Regions from separate parts of the Streptomyces sp. NPDC031365 genome, predicted to be linked through region 2. Evidence: riboswitches for the same ligand, from Rfam matches in the RefSeq annotation. Region 2 holds a riboswitch; the other holds the start of a gene.
The links. A riboswitch is a leader RNA that binds a small molecule or an ion and turns the genes downstream of it on or off. The one in region 2 is predicted to bind thiamine pyrophosphate.
Positions count from the first base shown of each region.

Region 1 (11,029 bases), on a different contig from region 2:
TCGCATCCCGGGGGCGGACTGCCGCACGCCGGGATGTCGGGGGCGCTGGTGGCTGGGCTGATCGTGGAAGGGCCGGAGTTCCGCGGCTCCCAGTGAGCGCGTGTCAGAAGCGGTACTGCTGCTCGTCGTACCCGTTGTCGTTGCCGTGCGTCTGTCCGTCGCCCTGGTACGGATACTGCTGCTCCGGCGGGAGTTCGCCGCCGTAGGGGTCGTCGGCGCTGCGCTGCTGCGGGACCCACAGTCCGCCGGCCGGGGTCTCGCCGCCGTAACCTCCGGCGTAGGGGTCCTGGGTGTAGCCCTGCTGGGCGTACTGCTGCGGGTCCGCGTAACCGGTGTCGTACGAGGTGCCGCCGTACGTGGGATTGCCGATGTACGGGTCGGAGTACGCGGCGTACTGCTGGCCCGTGGTGTCGTAGCCCTGCTGCTGGCCGTAACCGGAGTAGTCGTAGGCGTAGTTGGGGTCGGCGCCCTGGGTGGCCGCCGCGTACTGGTCCTGGGAGGGTGCCGCGTATCCGGGGTCACCGCCGTAGACGCCGTAGGAGCCGGTGTCGTCGGGCAGGGGCTGCGGCTCGTAGACCGAGGTGGTCTCGGCGGCCGTCGTCTGGTCGGGGCGGGCGGCGGGGGTGAACACGTCGTCGCGGTCGTAGTCGTCGTCCTGGCCGTAGGCGCGGTCGTGGTGGCCGTCGCGCTCGTCGCCGTAGTCGTCGCGCGACGTCTCCAGGTCGGAGACCTCCAGGGCCGGTTCCTGACGGGCCCGTCCGCCCTTGGCCGCTGCCAGCATCGGGGCGTTGACCGCCCAGCCGGCCGCGAAGCCGCGGCGGAACGACAGGGTGACGTAGGTCTGGCCGACCGCGAAGGCGGCGGCGCCCAGTCCGATGACGATCACGGACGGGATCATCACACCGAGCACGACGCCGAGGAAGCCCGCGAAGGCGAGCAGCCGCCAGCGCAGCCGCGCCTTGTACTGCAGCAGCACCTCGCCGAGCAACCACAGCGCGACGATGCCGAACGCGATGTAGAGGACCGTCCAGCCCATGTACGCCCCTCTCCCAGTGGTCGCTACGCAGTGTGTCGTATATCCGTGCGACCGGTCTAGGCCCGCGGTGGGTGGTGCAGGCCCAGGTTCTCGTAGATTTCCAACGTCGCCGTGGAGTTGTTCAGCGTGATGAAGTGCAGTCCCGGCACTCCCTCGGCCAGCAGCCGCGCACAGAACTTCGTGGCGAAGTCGATACCGATGGAGCGTACCGCCGCCGGATCGTCCTTCGCTGTCAGGATCCGCTCTTTGAGGGCGTCGGGGAACTCCGCGTTACTGAGTTTTGGCAACCTCTCCAGCATCTTCACGCTGGTCACCGGCATGACCTCGGGAATGACGGGGGTTTCGCAGCCCGCGGCGTGGACTCGGTCACGCAGGCGCAGATAGGACTCGGGCCGGAAGAACATCTGCGTGATCGCGTAGTCGGCGCCGGCCCGGCACTTGTCGACGAAGTGGGCGACGTCGGTGTCCCAGTCGGCGGAGCGCGGGTGCATCTCCGGGAAGGCGGCGACGCCGACGCAGAAGTCGCCCGACTCCTTGATGAGCCGGACGAGGTCGGCGGCGTAGGCAAGGCCCTGGGGGTGCGGCACCCAGTCACCCATGGGGTCGCCGGGCGGGTCGCCGCGCACGGCGAGCATGTTGCGGATCCCGGCGTCGGCGTACTGGCCGATGATGTTGCGCAGTTCGGCCACGGAGTGGTCCACCGCGGTGAGATGGGCGACCGGGGTGAGGGTGGTGTCGGCGGCGATCTGCTCGGTCTCCCTGACCGTCCCGGCGCGGGTGGAGCCGCCGGCTCCGTACGTCACGGAGACGAAGTCCGGGGCGACCGCCTCGACCCTGCGCAGCGCGTTCCACAGGTTCCGCTCACCCTTGGCGGTTTTCGGCGCCGAGAACTCGAAGGAGTAGGTCGTCTTGCCGGCGGCGAGCATGTCGCGCACGGTGCGTGCGCGGTCAGTCCTGGTGGATGCGGTTCCGAAGGCCATACCGGCAGGTTAGCCAGGGTGCGGCGGTCCCCCAACCAGAAGCGGGAGATTTGTCCGATTTACCGACTTGCCGTCCACCCCTTGGACAGTTCTGAGACGCCCGGGGGTCACCCCTCGTCCGCGGCGGCCTGCCGCATCCGCTTGGCGAGCTCGGTGGCCGCCGCTCCCGGGTCGTCCGCGTCGGTGATCGCGCGGACGACGACGATCCGGCGGGCGCCCGCGTCCAGGACCTCGTCGAGGTTGCCGAGGTCGATACCGCCGATGGCGAACCAGGGCCGGTCGGTGCCGAGGCCGGCGGCGTAGCGGACCAGGCCGAGGCCCGGGGCGTGACGGCCGGGCTTGGTGGGGGTGGGCCAGCAGGGGCCGGTGCAGAAGTAGTCCACGCCGGGCTGGACGGCGGCGGCGGCGGCCTCGGACTCCTCGTGGGTGGAGCGGCCGACCAGGATGCCGTCCCCGAGTACGGCGCGGGCGGCGGGCACGGGGAGGTCGCCCTGGCCGAGGTGGAGGACGTCGGCGCCGGCGGCGTGGGCGACGTCCGCGCGGTCGTTGACCGCGAGCAGTGTGCCGTGCCGGGCGCAGGCGTCGGCGAGGACCGCCAGGTGCTCCAGCTCCTCGGCGGCCTCCATGCCCTTGTCCCGCAGCTGCACGATGTCGACCCCGCCGGCCAGCACCGCGTCCAGGAACTCCGGAAGATCTCCCTGCCGCTTGCGCGCGTCGGTGCAGAGATAGACGCGGGCATCGGCGAGCCGGACGCGTTCGGTGTCGGTCATGCGGGTGTCCCCCAGGTGTGATGGGCGTAGGGACCGGGCGGGCCCGACAGGCCGGCGTGCGCTGTCCGGCCCGGCAGGTCGGCATGGGGCATTCCCCGCCCGGCAGGCCATGGTCGCGCATCCCCGACCGGCAGGTCGGCGCGGGGCCTTCCGGCCCGGCGGGTGGGCGTCGGGTGTCCCCACCCGGCAGGTGATCGATGGGCGTCGCGCCCGGCACACGGTCCGGGGCGGACCGCCGCCGATGGTAGGCGCGCGCGGTGCCCTCGGCCGGGGCTCGTACGGGCCCCGGCCGGTGTTGGTCGGACTCCGGTCGGTCGGGGCGGGTCAGACCGCGAGTGCCTGCGCCCGGCGCTTCACCTCCGTGCCACGGTTCTCGCCCAGCGCCTGCGCGGGAGTGCCCGGCAGGCTCGGGTCGGGGGTGAAGAGCCACTCCAGCATCTCTTCGGCCGTGAAGCCGTCGTCCCGCAGGAGCGTCAGGGTCCCGGTCAGGCCCTTGACCACCTTGTCCCCGTCGATGAAGGCGGCGGGCACGTGCAGCGCGCGGTTCTCACCCCGGCGTACGGCGATGATCTGGCCCTCCCTGACCAGCTGCCGGACGCGCGTCACCTCGACGCCGAACTGTTCGGCGATGTCGGGGAGAGTGAGCCAGGCGGGGACGAGAGCATCGATCTTTGCGTCAATCTCGGTCACGGGACAAGCCTGCCACCTGCCACCGACAGTCGGAAGTCAGCTCCCGCCACCTGGTCGGACGCGTCGCCCGGACACGCCGCCGCGGGGGTGCCTCACACCGTCGCCGACTTCAGCGGCCGCGCCGGGTCCGCCAGCAGTTCCGCGTCCATCGCCGTGCCCGCCTCGATCAGCCGGCGCCCCTGCGTCAGGTCCCGGGGCCGGCCCACCGCGAGCAGCGCGACCAGGCGGGACTCCCGCAGCCAGCAGACGCTCCACGCCGCCTCGGCGGGGTCCCCGCGCCACACGGTCCGGTCGGCGTCCGCGTGGTGTCCCGCGTACTGGACGAAACGCCCGAACTGCTCGGACCAGAAGTACGGCACCGGGTCGTACACGGCCGGGGCCCGGCCGGCGGGCCCTCCGAGGATGTTCGCCGCGACCGTGCGCGGCCCCTGGAGGGCGTTGTCCCAGTGGTGGACCAGCAGGCGTTCGCCATAGCGCCCGGACGGGAAGGACGCGCAGTCGCCGACCGCGTACACGTCCGGCAGGGAGGACGTCAGGTGGCGGTCGGCCACGACCTCGCCCCGCGTCCCGAGTGCGATTCCGGAGCCCGCCAGCCAGGCCGTGGCGGGCCTGGCCCCGATGCCGACGACCACGGCACCCGCGGGCAGCCGGGTGCCGTCGTCCAGGACCACGGCACCCGGCTCGACGCGCTCCACGCGCGTGTGCGTGCGCAGCGCTGCACCGGCCTCGGCGTACCAGGCGGTCATCGGGGCGGCCACCTCGGCGGGAAGTGCCTCGGCCAGCGGACGCTCCTCGGCCTCCACGACGGTGACCGCGCAGCCCGCCCCGCGGGCGGCGGTGGCGAACTCCGCGCCGATCCAGCCGGCGCCGACCACCACGATGTCGTGCTGCCGCGCGAGCACCGGACGCAGCCGTTCGGCGTCGTCCAGGGTGCGCAGGAGGTGCACACCGGGGATGCCCTCCGCGCCCGGCAGCCGCACCGGTTCCGCGCCGGTGGCGATCACCAGGACGTCGTACGGGACGGGCCCGGCCTCCGTGTCCAGCTCGTGGTCGCCGGGGCGCAGGCCGAGCACCTCGCAGCCGAGCCGCAGTTCGATGCCGAGCTCCTCGAAGTCGACGTCGAAGGCGGAGTCCTCGGCCTTGCCGAGCAGCACCGCCTTGGACAACGGCGGGCGGTCGTAGGGCTGGTGGGGCTCCGCGCCGATCAGGGTCACCGTGCCGGTGAAACCCTGCTCCCGCAGGGCTGCCGCGGTCTGCACGCCGGCCATGCCGGCGCCCGCCACCACCACCCGCCGCGGTGCGGACCGTCCCGGTTCCTGCGTCTGCTCGCTCACCCGATCACCCTAGTCACTCGGTCGCCGGCGGGTTCTCGCGGTCCGGGAGCTGCTCCACCACGCTCGTGCCGCTGCCCGGCTGCGACTCCCACTCCCAGCTCTCCTCCAGCCGTACCCGCCCGTCGGGCAGCTCCACGACCGTGGACACGCAGTGCCCCGACGACGTCGTGCCGTCCCCCTTGAGCTGGACGTACCGGAAGTCCAGCCGGTCCCCCGCGCGGGTGCCCACCAGATACCCGCGCACGACGTCGCCGCCCGCGTACTCGGCCCATACCTCCCCGCCCCGCTCGTGGTAGTCGAACCGGGTACGGGTGCCGACCTGACCCGGAGCCTGGTCGGCGACGGGGGCGAGGACGAGTCCGTCGAGCGATCGGGCCACGGGGAGGCTCCCTTACCTGTGCGCTGCTCTGCGGGCTAGGGTGGCCAACGTACAAGCACTCGCGGGAGCCTGGACGCACCGGGCTGAGAGGGAGGCTGGCGGCCTCCGACCGTACGAACCTGATCCGGGTCATGCCGGCGAAGGGAGGGGCTGGACGCCCATGTCGCCCACGCGTACTTCTGACGTCCTCGTCGTCGGGGGCGGAATCATCGGACTGGTCACGGCCTGGCGGGCCGCGCAGCGCGGTCTGACCACGACCGTGGTGGACCCCGAGCCGGGGGGCGGCGCCGCCCAGGTGGCCGCCGGGATGCTGGCCGCCGTCACGGAGCTGCACTACGGCGAGGAGACCCTGCTCGGCCTGAACCTCGCCTCCGCTCGGCGCTATCCCGCGTTCGCGGCCGAGCTCACCGAACTCACCGGCCACGACCTCGGCTACCGCAGTTGCGGCACGCTCGCCGTGGCCCTGGACGCCGACGACCGCGCCCACCTGCGGGAACTGCACGCCCTTCACCAGCGGTCGGGGCTGGACTCGCAGTGGCTGTCCGGGCGGGAGTGCCGACGCCTGGAGCCGATGCTCGCGCCCGGGGTGCGCGGCGGGCTGCGGGTGGACGGCGACCATCAGATCGATCCGCGGCGGCTGGCGGCCGCCCTGGTCACCGCCTGCGAGCGGGCCGGGGTGACCGTCCACCGCGCGTGGGCCGAGCGGCTCCTCGTCACCGGCGGCCGCGCGAGGGGCGTTCTCGCCTCCGACGGCACCGAGCTGAGCGCCGGGCAGGTGGTGCTCGCCGCGGGCAGCCTCAGCGGGCGGCTCGCGGGCGTCCCGGAGGACGTGCTGCCGCCCGTGCGGCCCGTGAAGGGGCAGGTGCTGCGGCTGACGATGCCCGACCGCCCCGGTCCCTTCCTGAGCCGGACCGTACGCGCCGTGGTGCGCGGCAGCCATGTCTATCTGGTGCCGCGTGAGAACGGCGAGCTGGTGATCGGCGCGACCAGCGAGGAGATGGGCTGGGACACCACCGTGACCGCGGGCGGTGTGTACGAGCTGCTGCGCGACGCCCACGAGCTGGTCCCCGGGATCACCGAGCTGCCGCTGACCGAGACCCGGGCCGGACTGCGCCCCGCCTCCCCCGACAACGCCCCCCTGCTCGGCCCGACCGGGCTCGAAGGGCTGCTGCTCGCAACCGGCCACTTCCGCAACGGCGTTCTGCTGACGCCAGTGACCGGCGACGCCCTCGCGGACGTCCTGACCACCGGTGAACTGCCTCAGGAGGCCCGCCCGTTCACCCCCCGGCGCCTCGGCGCCGCCGCCGTCCTCATGGAGCAGCCCGTATGAACATCTCCGTCAACGGGGAGCCCCGGGAGTTCACTCCCGGCACTGCCCTCGACCTCGTCGTGACGTCGCTCACCGCGGCACCCTCGGGAGTGGCCGCCGCCCTCAACGAAACCGTCGTCCCGCGCGCGCAGTGGCCCGCCACCCCCCTCGCCGACGGGGACCGGGTGGAGATCCTGACCGCCGTCCAAGGAGGCTGACCATGGCCGACGATCCGTTCGTCCTCGGCGGTACGTCCTTCACGTCCCGTCTGATCATGGGTACGGGAGGGGCACCGAGCCTCGATGTGCTGGAGCGGGCGCTGGTGGCGTCCGGGACGGAGCTGACGACCGTCGCGATGCGGCGGGTGGACCCCTCGGTGCACGGGTCCGTGCTGTCGGTGCTGGAGAACCTGGGCATCCGGGTGCTGCCGAACACGGCGGGGTGCTTCACCGCCGGGGAGGCGGTGCTCACCGCGCGGCTCGCGCGCGAGGCGCTCGGCACGGAACTGGTCAAGCTGGAGGTCATCGCCGACGAGCGGACGCTGCTGCCCGACCCGGTGGAGCTGCTGGACGCGGCGGAGACGCTGGTGGACGACGGGTTCACGGTGCTGCCGTACACGAACGACGATCCGGTGCTAGCACGGAAGCTGGAGGACGTGGGGTGTGCGGCGGTCATGCCGCTGGGGTCGCCGATCGGGTCGGGGCTGGGGATCCGCAACCCGCACAACTTCGAGTTGATCGTGGAGCGGGCGGGGGTGCCGGTGATCCTCGACGCGGGGGCGGGGACGGCGTCCGATGTGGCACTGGCGATGGAGCTGGGGTGTGCGGGGGTGATGCTGGCGTCGGCGGTGACGCGGGCGCAGGAGCCGGTGCTGATGGCTTCCGCCATGCGGGGGGCGGTGGAAGCGGGGCGGCTGGCGCGGCTGGCGGGGCGGATTCCGCGGCGTTGGTTCGCCACGGCGTCCTCTCCCGCGGAGGGCATGCCTGTACTGGATCCGGAGCGACCGGCTTTCTAGGTTCCGGAGCGACCGGGCCTTCCAGGTGCTGCCTGCCGGGGCGGACGCGGGTGGGTTCGCCCACCGGCGCGTGCAGCGTGCCGCCGCGCCCACCCGCGCCGCGCCGGGGGTACCTCCCGGGCCCTTGAGGCACTGGGGAGGCACGACTGCCCGCGGCTGGGGAGGGCGAGGCTCCTCCCCAGCGGCACGACAGCGCACGGCCCGGGAGGGCGGGACTCGCCCCAGCGCACGACAGCCCGCACTGGTGCCGGAGGCCGCCCTCAGGGGCGGCACGGCGACACACGTCACAGGTCCGCTGCAACAGAGGGTGGACAGGACGGGGGTGTCGGTGCGGCCTCGTAGACTCGCTGCGTGGACACGACCCTTCAGGACCCTCTGGTCGGGCAGGTGCTCGACGGCCGCTACCGCGTGGACGCGCGGATCGCGGTCGGCGGGATGGCCACGGTCTACCGGGCCGTCGACACCCGCCTCGACCGCATCCTCGCGCTCAAGGTGATGCACCCCTCCCTGGCCGCCGACGCCTCCTTCGTCGAGCGGTTCATCCGCGAGGCCAAGTCCGTCGCCCGGCTGGCCCACCCGAACGTTGTGCAGGTCTTCGACCAGGGCACCGACGGGGCGTACGTGTATCTGGCGATGGAGTACATCGCCGGCTGCACCCTGCGCGATGTGCTGCGCGAGCGCGGGGCCCTCCAGCCGCGGGCCGCGCTGGACATCCTGGAGCCGGTGCTGGCCGCGCTCGGTGCCGCGCACCGGGCCGGGTTCGTGCACCGGGACATGAAGCCCGAGAACGTGTTGATCGGGGACGACGGCCGGGTCAAGGTCGCCGACTTCGGGCTGGTCCGCGCGGTGGACTCGGTGACGAACACCACGGGCACCGTGCTGGGCACGGTCTCGTACCTGGCCCCGGAGCAGATCGAGAACGGCGTCGCCGACCCCCGGGTGGACGTCTACGCCTGCGGCATCCTGATGTACGAGATGCTGACCGGCGAGAAGCCTCACGACGGGGAATCCCCCGCGATCGTGCTCTACAAGCATCTGCACGACGACGTGCCGCCGCCGTCGGCCGCCGTGCCCGGTATGGCGTACGAGCTGGACGAGCTGGTGGCGTCGGCGACCGCGCGCAACCCCGGGCTGCGCCCGCACGACGCGGTGGCGCTGCTCGCGCGGGCCCGCGACGCACGCGGCCGGCTCACCGGCGAGCAACTCGACGCGGTGCCGCCGCAGGCGCTGATGTCGGAGCACGATCACCACGACAACACGGACGACCGTACGAGCGTCATCCCGCGCGGGCTCAGCTCTCCCACGCCCGGCTTCGCTCGCGCGGGGGGACCCCCGTCCCACCCGCTGCCGGTCAACGAGGACGACGGCGCGGACCGTGGACATCACACCAGCCGGTTCCAGTCACCGCCGCCGCTGCCGCCCCTGCGCCGGACGACGCTGCCGCGCGGTCCGATGGCGGTCGTCGTCGCCGTGCTGCTGGTCCTCGGGCTCGGCGCGGGTGTGTGGTACATCAACTCCGGCCAGTTCACCAAGGTCCCGCCGCTGCTGGCGAAGACGGAGCAGGAGGCCCGGGACCGGCTCGCGGACGCCGGGCTGGACGTGGGCCAGGTGGAGGAGGCGTACAGCGACACGGTGGAGCGGGGCAAGGTGATCGGCACCGACCCGAAGGCCGGCGCGCGCATCCGGGGCAATGGCTCGGTGTCGCTGACCCTCTCCCGGGGCCCGCAGACCGTGCGGGTGCCCGACCTCGACGGCTACGCGCTGGACAAGGCACGCTCGCTGCTGGAGGACGAGGGACTGAAGCCGGGCATGGCCACCCGGGAGTTCAGCGACACGGTGCCGGCGGGCTCCGTGATCTCCACGGAGCCCGGCAAGGGCACCAAGGTCCGCGCGGACTCCGCGGTGGCGCTGACCGTCAGCAAGGGCAGCCCGGTGGACCTGCCCGACGTGACGGGTGACGAGCTGGAGGACGCGCGCGCCGAGCTGGAGGAGGCCGGCCTGAAGGTGGAGGTCGCCGCCGAGCGGGTCAACTCCGAGCACGACGCGGGCGAGGTGGCCCGGCAGAGCCCCGCGCCCGGCCAGCAGGCCGCGGAGGGCGACACCGTGACGCTCACCCTGTCCAAGGGCCCGGAGATGGTCGAGGTGCCGGACGTGGTCGGCGACCGTGTGGGCGACGCCAAGGAGCGGCTGGAGGGCGCCGGCTTCCGGGTGGAGGAGGACCGCGGGCTGTTCGGCCTGTTCGGTGACACCGTCAAGAGCCAGTCCGTGGACGGCGGCGACACCGCGCCCAAGGGTTCGACGATCACCATCGAGATCCGCTGACGGGAGGGGGCCGGACGGGGGACGCGCGCGCTCATGTCACCCTTGACGCGTGAAGAGTCACCCGTCCGGCCCCTACCGCAATCCGATCGGCGGTCACGTTCCCGTGGCCGGCGGCCTGCATTCCGTCGGCCTGTCCTACGCCCGTGAGCTGGGCGCCGAGACCGTGCAGGTTTTCGTCGCCAATCCGCGCGGCTGGGCCACCCCGGCCGGCAACCCGAGGCAGGACGAGGCGTTCCGCGCGGCCTGCGCGGAAGGGTCCGTCCCGGCGTATGTGCACGCCCCGTATTTGATCAACTTCGGGTCCCACACCGAGGCGACCGTGGAACGGTCGGTGGAATCGCTGCGGCATTCACTGCGGCGCGGCCGGGAGATCGGCGCGCTGGGTGTGGTGGTGCACACGGGCAGCGCCACCGGTGGACGGGAGCGGCCGGTGGCCCTGCGGCAGGTACGGGAGCGCCTGCTGCCGCTGCTCGACGAGCTCACCCATGACGACGACCCGTTCCTGCTGCTGGAGTCGACCGCCGGCCAGGGTGCCTCGCTGTGCTCACGGACCTGGGACTTCGGGCCGTACTTCGAGGCGCTGGACGCCCACCCGAAGCTGGGTGTCTGCCTGGACACCTGCCATGTCTTCGCGGCCGGCCACGATCTGACCGGGCCGAGCGGGATGCGTCAGACGCTGGACCTGCTGGTGGACACGGTCGGCGAGGGACGGCTGAAACTGATCCACGCCAATGACTCGATGGACGTGGTCGGCGCGCACAAGGACCGGCACGCCAACATCGGCGCCGGGCACATCGGCGAGGATCCCTTCCGGGCTCTGATGGTGCACCCGGCGACCGAGGGCGTACCGCTGGTCATCGAGACGCCCGGTGGCAGGGAGGGGCACGCAGCGGATGTGGAGCGGCTGAAGAAGCTCCGGGAATCCTGAGCGGACCCGCAGGTCAGAGCTCGGGCCCTTCCCCGGGCTCCTCCTGGTAGGAGTAGCGCTGCTCTTTCCAGGGGTCGCCGACGTTGTGGTAGCCGCGTTCCTCCCAGAAACCCCGGCGGTCGGTGGTCATGTACTCCACACCGCGCACCCATTTGGGGCCCTTCCAGGCATACAGATGGGGGACGATCAGCCGCAGCGGGAAGCCGTGCTCGGCGGTCAGCAGCTCGCCGTCCTTGTGGGTGGCGAACAGGGCGCGCTCGGACATG
Region 1 is NZ_JBVIIM010000019.1:15,737-26,765, reverse strand. It holds gene ACZ5C2_RS25295 (phytoene desaturase family protein) at 1-96, shown strand, start outside; gene ACZ5C2_RS25290 (SCO2102 family sporulation regulator) at 104-1,036, opposite strand; gene metF (methylenetetrahydrofolate reductase [NAD(P)H]) at 1,093-2,016, opposite strand; gene thiE (thiamine phosphate synthase) at 2,124-2,786, opposite strand; gene ACZ5C2_RS25275 (Rv2175c family DNA-binding protein) at 3,111-3,476, opposite strand; gene ACZ5C2_RS25270 (NAD(P)/FAD-dependent oxidoreductase) at 3,569-4,810, opposite strand; gene ACZ5C2_RS25265 (avidin-fold protein) at 4,824-5,189, opposite strand; TPP riboswitch at 5,241-5,352, shown strand; gene thiO (glycine oxidase ThiO) at 5,350-6,519, shown strand; gene thiS (sulfur carrier protein ThiS) at 6,516-6,716, shown strand; gene ACZ5C2_RS25250 (thiazole synthase) at 6,719-7,513, shown strand; gene pknB (Stk1 family PASTA domain-containing Ser/Thr kinase) at 7,865-9,835, shown strand; gene ACZ5C2_RS25240 (deoxyribonuclease IV) at 9,885-10,763, shown strand; gene ACZ5C2_RS25235 (sulfite oxidase-like oxidoreductase) at 10,777-11,029, opposite strand, start outside.
Region 1: another riboswitch for thiamine pyrophosphate. It lies ahead of thiO (glycine oxidase ThiO); the one in region 2 lies ahead of ACZ5C2_RS31020 (thiamine ABC transporter substrate-binding protein).

Region 2 (11,029 bases):
ATCACCGTGGTCCTCGCGACGCACGACGCGCAGACCGCCGCCCTCGCCGACCGCACCGTGTCGCTGCTCGACGGGCGGCGCGTGCACACGATCCACCTGCCGCCGGTACCCGGGACGGCCGAGACGGAAGGCCGGGCGGCGTGCTCGCTCTCCGTCTGAGCCTCGGCGCCCGGCCGGCCGTCCAGCTGCGCCGGCTCCTGGTCGCGGCCGCGTCGGCGGGCACGGGCTTCCTGCTGCTGAGCGCCCTCGGCCACGCCCTGGGCCACCCGGACCCGTCCCTCTCGGCGCTCCGGCTGGCCTGGTGCGCGGCTCCGCTGACGGCCACGGTGTACTTCGCGGTCGCGGTCGCCCGCACCGATCCGGGCACCCGGCCCCGGCCCGGTCTGTCGGCGATCGGTCTCGGACCCGCCCGGCTGATGGTGATCTCCGCGGTCACCACGGCACTGTCCTGCCTGCTGGGCTCGGCGCTGGCCCTGCTGGTCTTCCTCCAGCTGCGCGGCGATCTGACCGGCATGCCCTTCGGCGGCGGCGCGACGGACTTCCTCGCCGCCGGCCGGCCCCTTCCGCTGCCGGCGGCGCTGACGCTGCTGGCCCTGGTTCCCCTGAGCGCGTCGGCGGCGGTGGCGGTGGCGCTGCGGCCGCGCGAGCCGGTGGCGGGCGCCCCCCGCGTGGCACACGCGCACGCCCGGTTCGGCGCCTTCCGGCGCACGGCGGTACGGGAGTCGTTCGGGGCGTACGGACGGTTCGGCAAGCAGCTGAGGGCCTCGCCGCGCGGGCGGCGTACCGCGGATGCGGCACCGGCGCGGGACCACGCGGAGGACGCTCCCGGGAGCGCGGGCGAGCCCGGAGCCGGGCCGGCCGCCGACGCCCTGCCCGCCGCTGTGCACACGCCACCGTCCGGGCTCCCCTGGGGCGTCGCGGTGCTGGCGGTGGGGCTGGCCGTGGAGGCCTTCGCCAGCCGTTCGGGTCCTGCCCCACCGGGCGACCGGCCGGCCGCGCTGCTCGGGCTGGCCCTGGCCTGCGTCGGCCTCGCCCTCGCCGGCCCCGGTCTCACCCATCTGTGCGGCCGGCTGCTTCAGACCGTCCGCCCGGGCGCCCAGCGGCTGCTGGCCGGACGGGTGCTCATGGCGGAGGCCACGCGCATCGGCCGCCCGCTCGGGGTGGTCTGCGCGGTGATGTCGGCCGCGTACGCCATGGCCTCGCTGCACGAGCGCGAGGACACGTCCTCCGGCCCGCTCGTCGCCCTCGGGGTGCTGCTGGTGGCCGGCTGCACGGTGGCGACCCTGTTGACGGCCGCCGTCGAGGCCAGACAGGCCCGCGCCGACACCACCGCCGCGCTCCGGCGCCTCGGGGCACCCATGGTGACACTGCGCAGGGCGGCCGCGCTTCGCGCGGGTGCGCTGCTCGCCCTGTTCGGGCCGTTGTCACTGCTCGTGGCGGAGCTGTCGGCGTGGCCACTGACCGGCTGAGGAGCGCGAGCGCGCGACGCGCGAGGGGCCGGCAACGGGCCGGCCGTCCGAGGGGCGCGCTGCGGAGACGCACAAAGGGCTCGCTCCGGGCCGTACCCGGCCCGACGAGGACCGTACGAAAACTGATCCGAACGACATCCTCACAGGCCGATGAGTTCCGCGCGGACCACCGGTCTACCCCCGCGAACGCCACGGAACCGAACGGAAGAGGCCCCGCCATGTACCAGCAGATGATCTTCGTGAACCTGCCCGTCACCGACCTCGACGCCTCGAAGAAGTTCTTCACCGAGCTCGGCTACTCGATCAACGCGCAGTTCAGCGACGAGACCACCACCTCTGTCGTGATCAGTGACACGATCATCGCGATGCTGCTGAGCAAACCGAAGTACGCGGAGTTCACGAAGAAGGAGATCGCGGACGCCACCAAGAGCAGCGAGGTGCTGCTGGCGCTGAGCGCCGAGAGCCGCGAGAAGGTCGACGAGCTGGTGGACAAGGCCCTGGCGGCCGGGGGCACGGTCGCCGGTGACACCCAGGACCTCGGTTTCATGTACGGCCGCTCCTTCGACGACCTCGACGGCCACACCTGGGAGATCGTGTGGATGGACCCGGCCGCCGTGGAGGGCTGACGAACGGTGGGGCCTAGCATGGGCGGGTGCAGACCAGTCCCGCCCATGCCGTCCATCACGGGGACCGCGAGATCGAGACGCTCGAGGAGTTCGACGCCGTGTTCTCGTCGCGCGGAACGCTCTCCGGGTTTCGTGTCCAGGCCGTCGATCTGACCGACCGGACCCGGGAGTTGCTCGCCGCGGACACCGCCGAAGCCGTGTTCCTCGGCTGCCGGATGCGCCCGGACGCGGCCGAGAAGCTCCGCACCGACGGAGCGCTCGTCCTGCCGCCCGTTCCGGGCCTGCCCTTCGACCCGTACCGGGGGCATCTCTACACACCCGCCGACCTGTTCGCCTCGCTCGACAAGGGCTACGAGGCGACCCCGGACGCGCTGGCCTACGCCTGGTTCCAGCGGACCAGGGCCGGCGGCGACATCTTCGCCTCCATGCTGCGCGCGGTCCACGACGACTCCATGTCCGACACTCTCGACGAACTGCTGCGCGGCGCGCGGGTCGTGGGCGTGATGGGCGGTCATGCGATGGCGCGCGGAACCGAGGAGTTCCGGGGTGCCGCCCGCCTCGGACGGGCGCTCGGTCACGCCGGGTTCACGGTGGCGACAGGCGGGGGTCCGGGCGCGATGGAGGCCGCGAACCTCGGCGCCTACACCGCCCCGTACGACGACGACATGCTGGACGAGGCCTGCGAACTCCTTTCGGTCGCACCGTCGTTCACACCGTCGATCACCGACTGGGCGCGTGCCGCCTTCGAGGTGCGCACCCGCTGGCCGCAGGGCAACCACTCGGTCGGCATCCCCACCTGGTTCTACGGTCACGAGCCGCCGAACGCCTTCGCCTCGCACATCGCGAAGTACTTCGCCAACGCCACCCGCGAGGACGGCCTGCTCGCCCGCTGCAACGCGGGGGTGGTGTTCCTGCCCGGTGCCGCCGGCACGGTTCAGGAGATCTTCGACAACGCGACGCCGAACTACTACCGGTCGCGCGGTGAGCCCACGCCCATGGTGCTGGTCGACCGGGCCCACTGGACGGAGAAGCTGCCCACCTGGCCGCTGCTGCGGTCCCTCGCCCGGGAGCGGCCGATGGAGGCACGGATCGCCCTCGTGGACCGGATCGAGGAGGCACCGGAGGCACTGAAACGCTTGGGCGGTTAATAAGAAGGTAAAGCCCGGGCCTGCGATCGGCTTATGCGTTGACACTACTTATGCGGCGCTTATAGACCTGGGAGCCTCATGGGAGTGCTGATGCTCCATCACCACTTCCTCAACCCCCCGCATTTACGCATCCCCGTAAAGGACAAACGTGGCAGTTCTGTCCGTATCCCGCCGTGCCGTCGCGCGCTCCGTGCGCGCCCTCGGTGTCGTCTCCGTGTCCGCCGCGCTCGCGCTCGGCGCTGCCGGCACCGCGGCGGCGTGCAACATCAACGAGTTCTCGGCCAAGGCCGAGTGCGACGGTGACAACGGTGTCATCACCGTCACCGACGTCGACCCGGCCGGTGTCCCCGCGACCGTCACCGTGTTCCTGCAGAACAACGGCGCCGACATCGAGAAGATCGGCGAGCAGGTGGTCAAGGGCACCCGTCAGGGCACCACCATCACCTTCGAGGAGGACTGGAAGCCGAACGCCGAGTACCGCATCCACGTCACGGCGAAGCCCTACGTCGACGAGGACATCAAGCCGAACCTGACCACCCCGGCGACGGCCTGCGAGGAGGGCGAGGAACCCCCGGCTACGGAGCCCACGCCGACTCCGTCGGATTCCTCCTCGCCCCCCGCCGAGGAGCCCGGCGCGCCGGCCCCGTCGCCGTCGGAGAGCGAGAGCACCCCTCCGGCGGACACCTCGAGCAACGCGCCGTCCCCGGCCGGTGAGTCGAACCTCGCCGAGACCGGTGCCGACTCCAACACCGGTCTGATCGCCGGCGTCGCGGCCGCTCTCGTCGTGGTCGGCGGTGGCGCGGTCTTCTTCGGCATGCGCCGCCGCGGGGCGAACAGCGAGCGCTGACGTCTCACGGACACACGGGTGGCCCGTTCCCTGTTCAGGGGGCGGGCCACTTCCGTGGCCCGCCGCTCAGCCGAACGTCGCCCGTTCCAGCCAGAGTTCCAGCAGCTCCCGCTCGCCGAACACCTCCAGCTCCGGCGCGTCCAGCGGCAGCCGACGGTAGAAGGCGAGGAGCACGGAGGTGAGCGGGCCGCGCAGGGCGACGGTGGCCTTCTCGTGGCCGCGGCGCCAGGAGACACCGTCCTCGGTGAGTTCGATCAGCCTCCCCCACTCTTCGGACGGGGGAACCCCCATCCCGCTTCGCCCGGCATTCGCCTCCTCACCGGTGTCCGTGGCGTGCAGATGGATCGTCCGCCGGGGCCCGCGCAGTTCCTGCACCGTGTCCTCCGGCAGCGTCCGCTGCGCCCACTCCACGATCTCCAGCCACTCGTCGATCGCGTCGGCGGCGGCCTCGGGGGCGACCTCGAAGGGCAGTCCGGCGGCGAGGGTCGCGTCCGCACGGTGGACGATCAGCTCGTGCGTCATACGGCGGGCCCAGAACCCGGCGTTGCAGATCCCCGCCCAGCTCCACACCGCCGCGCCCGGCCCGGCGTCCCGCAGCGCGCCGACGATCAGCTCGCCGCACTCCGCCAGCCACGCGTCCAGCGCGCCGGGATCGCCCTGGACCCCCGGCCCTTCGAAGCCCGGCACCCGCTCCTCGGGGATGTCGCCCTCCGCCTCGGTGCGCACCATCAGCGCGGCCCAGCGCAGGGCACCGCCGACGTGCCGTACGAGCTGCTCCAGGGACCAGTCGGGGGTGGTGGGCACCGTGCCGGACAGATCGGCGCCGGAGGTCACGACGGTCCGCAACTGCGCGACCTGGTGCTCGATCTCCCGGCAGTAGTGGTCGTGCGCGAGTCGGGTCATGCCGCACACCCTAGAAGGACGCGCTCACTCCAGCACGGCGATTTCCGCGGCGTCGAACTCCACTCCGACCTCGTCCCCCACCCCGGGCGCGGCCCTGAGCGCGCAGGCCGCCTCCAGTCGGGGTGCGTCGTCGGGGTGGAGGCGGACGGCGACATGGGTGCCCCGGAAGGTGCGCGCGGCCACCGTGCAGCGCAGGCCCTCGTCGGCCGGGACCAGGCGGACTCCGGCGGGCCGGACGAGCAGGGTGCGCGTGCCCTGCGGGGCGCCGTCCGGCACGGGGACCTTCCCCCAGGGGGTCACGGCGACCCCGTCCGCCACCGTCGCCTCGACCACGTTCTCGAAGCCGAGGAAGCGCGCCACGAAGGCGTCGGCCGGATGCTGCCACACCTCAAGTGGTGTACCGGACTGGGCGATCCGCCCGTCCCGCATCACCACCACCCGGTCGGCCAGTGCGAACGCCTCGCCCTGATCATGGGTCACCGCGAGCACGGTGGTGCCCAACCCGCCGAACAGCTCCCGCAGTTCGACGATGAGGCGTTCCCTGAGCGACCGGTCCAGCTGTCCGAGCGGCTCGTCAAGCATCAGCAGCCGGGGACTGGGCGCGAGGGCACGGGCCAGTGCGACACGCTGCTGCTCGCCGCCGGACAGCGCGGCGACGGCCCGCCCGGCCGCCCCCGGCAGTCCCACGAGGTCCAGGAGTTCCCGTACCCGCTCGGCCTGCTCACCGCGTGACGCGCCGTGCATCCGGGGCCCGAAGGCCACGTTGCCACCCACATCCCGCTGCGGGAACAGCTGATGGTCCTGGAACATCAGCCCGACCCCGCGCCTGTGCGCGGGCACGCCCGACTGGTCCCGTCCGTCGAGCCGGATCCGCCCGGAGTCGAGGGGCTGCAGCCCGGCGACCGCCCGCAGCAGCGTCGACTTGCCGCTGCCGCTGGGCCCGAGCACGCACACGATCTCGTGCTCGGCGACCCCCAGGTCGACGGCGTCCAGCGCCGCCCGCCCGCCGAAGCGGACGGTCGCGCCCTGAAGGCTCAGCAGCATCTAGAACTCCCCGGTCCGGTCGGTCCGCAGCCGCTCCAGCACGAGCAGTGCCACCGCGCACACGATCATCAGAATCGTCGACAAGGCCATCGCCTGCCCGTAGTTGAGGTCCCCGGGCCGCCCCAGCAGCCGCGCCACGGCCACCGGCAGGGTCGGGTTCTCCGGCCTCGCGATGAACACCGTCGCCCCGAACTCCCCGAGCGACACGGCGAAGGCGAACCCGGCCGCGACCAGCAGCGCCCGTCGCACCAGCGGCAGGTCCACCTCCCGCCACGCCCGCCACGGCGACGCCCCGAGCACCGCCGCCGCCTCCCGCAGCCGTACGTCCACGGCCCGCAGCACCGGCAGCATGGTCCGTACGACGAAGGGCACGCCGACCAGCGCCTGCGCGAGCGGGACCAGGATCCAGGAGGCCCTGAGGTCCAGCGGCGGCTCGTCGAGGGCGATCAGGAAACCGAAGCCCACGGTCACCGCGGACACCCCGAGCGGCAGCATCAGCAGCGCGTCGAACCCGCGCACCAGCCGTCCCGCGTCCCGCCGGGTCAGCGCGACGGCGGCGAGGCCGCCGATCACCACGGCGATGACCGTCGCGGCGACGGCGTACTGCAGCGAGTTGCCGACCGCCTCGATGGGCGCGACCAGGAACACTCCCCCGTCGTCCTCGGTCAGCGCCCGGTAGTAGCCGAGCCCGGCGGCCCCGAAGGACCTCTCCACCAGCACCGCGAGGGGAAGCAGGATCAGTACGGCGACGGTGGCGACGACGCCGCCCAGCAGCGCCCACTGCCCTCTCCCGCGGGGCCGGCGCGCGGTCGAGGCGTCCACCAGGCGCAGCGCGCTCTCCCGGCGCCGTACGGTCCAGGCGTGCAGGGCGAGGATCGAGCCCACGGCGACGAACTGGATCATCGTCAGGACGGCGGCCGTGGACAGGTCGAAGATCTCGGAGGTCTGCCGGTAGATCTCCACCTCGAGGGTGGAGAAGGCGGGCCCGCCCAGGATCTGCACCACACCGAACGAGGTGAAGGTGAACAGGAAGACCATCAGCGCGGCGGCGGCCACGGCCGGCGCGAGCGCGGGCAGGGTCACGGTCCGCCAGGCCGCGAACCGCGAGGCGCCGAGCATCCGCGCGGCCTCCTCCTGCCGCGGGTCGAGCTGGGACCACAGTCCGCCCACGGTGCGTACGACGACGGCGTAGTTGAAGAAGACGTGCGCGAGCAGGATCGCCCACACGGTGGTGTCCAGCCGCACGCCCCAGTGTTCGTCGAGCAGGCCACCGCGCCCGACGAGCGCCATGAACGCCGTACCGACGACGACCGTCGGCAGCACGAACGGCACGGTGACCACGGCCCGCAGCACCTGCTTGCCGGGGAAGTCGAAGCGGGCGAAGACATACGCGCCGGGCAGGGCGATCAGCAAGGTGAGGGCGGTGGAGGCGAGAGCCTGCCAGGTGGTGAACCACAGCACCTGCCGGACGTCGGACTGGGCCAGCACGTCCCCGATCCGCCCGAGCTGCCAGGTCCCGTCGGCCTTCAGTCCGCGCGCGACGATCGCGGTGACGGGATAGGCGAAGAACACGGCGAAGAACGCGACCGGCACGGCCATCAGGCCGAGCCGGGCCGCGCTCCCGTGCCGCTTCGCCGCGGCTCGCGTCACTTCAGTACGAGCGAGGTCCACGACTTGACCCACTGGTCACGGTTTTCGGCGATCTTCGCCGGGTCCATGGTCGCCGGGTCCTTCGCCTGCGGCCCGAACTTCACGAACTCCTCGGGCACCTGGGCGCCCTCCCGTACCGGATACACGAACATGTTGAGCGGCATGTCGTCCTGGAAGGTCTTGCTGATCAGGAAGTCCAGCAGCGCCTTGCCGCCCTCGGGGTTCTTCGCGTTGTCCAGCAGCCCCGCGTACTCGACCTGGCGGAAGCAGGTGCCCTCGGCGACCCCCGTGGGCGCGGTTTCCGGCTTCGGGTCGGCGTAGATGACCTCGGCGGGCGGCGAGGAGGCGTACGACACCACCAGCGGCCGGTCGGCCTTGGCCTGCTTGCCGCCGGCCGAGCCGGAGAACTCCTCGTTGTAGGCCTGCTCCCAGCCGTCGACCACCTTGACGCCGTTGGCCCTGAGCTTCTTCCAGTAGTTCTGCCAGCCTTCGTCCCCGTACTTGGCCGCGGTGCCGAGCAGGAAGCCGAGACCGGGCGAGGAGGTCGAGGCGTTCTCGACGACGAGGAGGTCCTTGTACTCGGGCTTGACCAGGTCGTCGAACGTCTTCGGCGGGGTGAGGTCGTGCTCGCCGAACCATGCCTTGTCGTAGTTGACGCAGACGTCACCGCTGTCGACGGGGGTGACCCGGTGCCCGGCCTCGTCCACCCGGTACTCGGGCAGGATCCGATCGGAGCCCTTCGCCTCGTACGGCTGGAACAGCCCGTTGTCGAGGGCACGGGACAGCAGGGTGTTGTCGACGCCGAAGAAGACGTCGCCCTGCGGGTTGTCCTTGGTCAGGACGGCCTTGTTCACGGCCTGCCCGGCGTCGCCGTCCTCGAGGACCTTGAGCTCGTAGCCGGACTGCTTCTCGAAGGCGGCGACGACGTCCTTCGACACGGCCCACGAGTTGTGGCTGACGAGGGTCACGGTCCCGGACCCGCCGCCGCTCGCCTCGTCGCCGTCCGAGGACCCGCACGCGGACAGTGTGACCAGCCCCAGCCCGACGACCAGGACCGTGACCTTCTTGGTGATACCCACTTGATTCCTCCTGGAGTGACCAGGAAGAGACGCGGCCCCGCCAGGAACCCCTGGGCGGGGTCCCGGGCAGGGCGCAACAGCTCGAGTGATGACCGATCTCCCTACCCAGAATGACCTGGGCCAGGTTCGGAGGGTCTGCGGCCGGTACCGCACTCTCAGCGCTGTGGCGCTCCCCTGTCGGAATATGAAGATGTACGTACTCGGGTCACATTACCGCTCGCTCGCGGCGAGCTGCCCACACGCCCCGTCGATCTCCTGTCCACGGGTGTCCCGGACCGTCACCGGCACACCGTGCGCGGCGATCGCCTCCACGAACGCCTTCTCGTCCTCGGGACGGGAAGCGGTCCACTTCGAGCCGGGCGTGGGGTTGAGCGGGATGAGGTTGACGTGCACGGGACGTCCCCTGAGCATCCGCCCGAGGCGGTCACCCCGCCAGGCCTGGTCGTTGATGTCCCGGATGAGCGCGTACTCGATGGACAGCCGCCGCCCGGACCTGGCCGCGTACTCGAACCCGGCGTCCAGGACCTCGCGCACCCTCCACCGTGTGTTCACGGGAACGAGGGTGTCGCGCAGTTCGTCGTCGGGAGCGTGCAGCGAGATGGCGAGCCGGCACTTGAAGCCCTCGTCGGAGAACCGGTGAATGGCCGGGACGAGTCCGACCGTGGACACGGTGATCCCCCGCTGGGACAACCCGAGCCCGTCCGGCTCGGGGTCGGTCAGACGCCGAATGGCCCCCACGACCCGCTTGTAGTTGGCGAGGGGCTCCCCCATGCCCATGAACACGATGTTGCTCAGCCGCGCCGGGCCGCCGGGCACCTCACCGTCCCGGAGCGCCCGCATCCCGTCCACGATCTGGTGCACGATCTCGGCGGTCGACAGATTCCGGTCCAGCCCGGCCTGCCCGGTCGCGCAGAAGGGGCAGTTCATCCCGCACCCGGCCTGCGAGCTGATGCACATCGTCACCCGGTCCGGGTAGCGCATCAGCACCGACTCGACGAGCGTCCCGTCGAACAGCTTCCACAGCGTCTTGCGGGTGGTGCCCTGGTCGGTCGACAGATGCCGCACGACCGTCATCAGCTCCGGAAGCAGCGCCTCCCGCAGTCTGCCGCGCGAGCCGGCCGGGATGTCGGTCCACTGCTCCGGCTCGTGGGCGTACCGCGCGAAGTAGTGCTGCGAGAGCTGCTTGGCACGAAACGGCTTCTCACCGGCCGCGGCGACCGCCTCCTTGCGCTCGGCGGGCGTGAGATCGGCAAGGTGCCGCGGCGGCTTCTTGGCTCCGCGCGGCGCGACGAAAGTGAGTTCTCCGGGCTTAGGCATGGCTGTACCAGTGTGGCAGATCGACTCGGGGAGCCCAGGCCAGAGCGGGGTGGGGGTGGTCACCCGTGGGTGCCGACTGTCAGCGTTGGTCGGCCTCGGACGGCCCAGGGACGGCCCAGGACTTAATCAGCCGACGCCGTAGGTGCCCAGGTGCCGGCGCCCACGGCCCGTCATTCCATCTGGGCAGAAGCGACCGGGAGCTGTTCCCTGTACGGCCATGTGAAGGTGCGGTCGGGTTCGAGATGGGCGTCACCCCAGTGAATGGCATGGATGCCGTTCTCGGCGTCAGCCGTGAAGAACACACAGACGAGCCTGGTGGAAGCTCCCAGCTCCTCGAACGCTTCGTGCAGCCCCAGGTACTCCTCGGTCATCAGATCCTCGTCGACGTCGAAGAGACCCTCCGGAGGCTGCGGCCCGTGCGCCCGGAGCAGCCGTTGCCGCGTGGGCGAGGCGTTGGCGGGCAGTCGGGCCCGGTCCAGTGGCCTGGGCCTGTCCGCGTAGCGGAAGGGGAAGAGTGCGTGATCGTTGATCACTGCGTACTCGTATCCGCGTACGTCTCGTACGGCTTCCCCCAGCTCACGTGCCGTCTCCGCCAGGTGCTCGCGCACCAGGCCCGCCAGGGCGACACCGTAGGGACTCCGCTTCTTCAGCCCCGCAGCGAGGTGCGCGGCATGAGCCTTCGCGTGCGCCTCGGCCAGCTGCACCGCAACCGCAGCGGCCACCGCGCCGGCATGCCGCCCAAACCGCTCAACGGCCCAGTCTGACGGCCCCACCGAATAGCCACCCAACACCGACATGCAGCGCCTCCTCCCCCTGGTCCCCGCCTCTGAACTGTGTGACACGCACACGAAGGGCACACAAGGGGGCGATCTGGCCAGGACTCGGTCGCACACGCTTGCGGTCAGAACAGCCACAACTGATCACCGGCAGCCGTGACCTGCGGTCG
Region 2 is NZ_JBVIIM010000028.1:45,043-56,071, reverse strand. It holds gene ACZ5C2_RS31060 (ABC transporter ATP-binding protein) at 1-159, shown strand, start outside; gene ACZ5C2_RS31055 (hypothetical protein) at 141-1,469, shown strand; gene ACZ5C2_RS31050 (VOC family protein) at 1,688-2,095, shown strand; gene ACZ5C2_RS31045 (LOG family protein) at 2,122-3,243, shown strand; gene ACZ5C2_RS31040 (LAETG motif-containing sortase-dependent surface protein) at 3,392-4,090, shown strand; gene ACZ5C2_RS31035 (maleylpyruvate isomerase family mycothiol-dependent enzyme) at 4,157-4,993, opposite strand; gene ACZ5C2_RS31030 (ABC transporter ATP-binding protein) at 5,018-6,037, opposite strand; gene ACZ5C2_RS31025 (ABC transporter permease) at 6,038-7,636, opposite strand; gene ACZ5C2_RS31020 (thiamine ABC transporter substrate-binding protein) at 7,684-8,766, opposite strand; TPP riboswitch at 8,847-8,952, opposite strand; gene rlmN (dual-specificity RNA methyltransferase RlmN) at 8,977-10,083, opposite strand; gene ACZ5C2_RS31010 (hypothetical protein) at 10,254-10,805, opposite strand.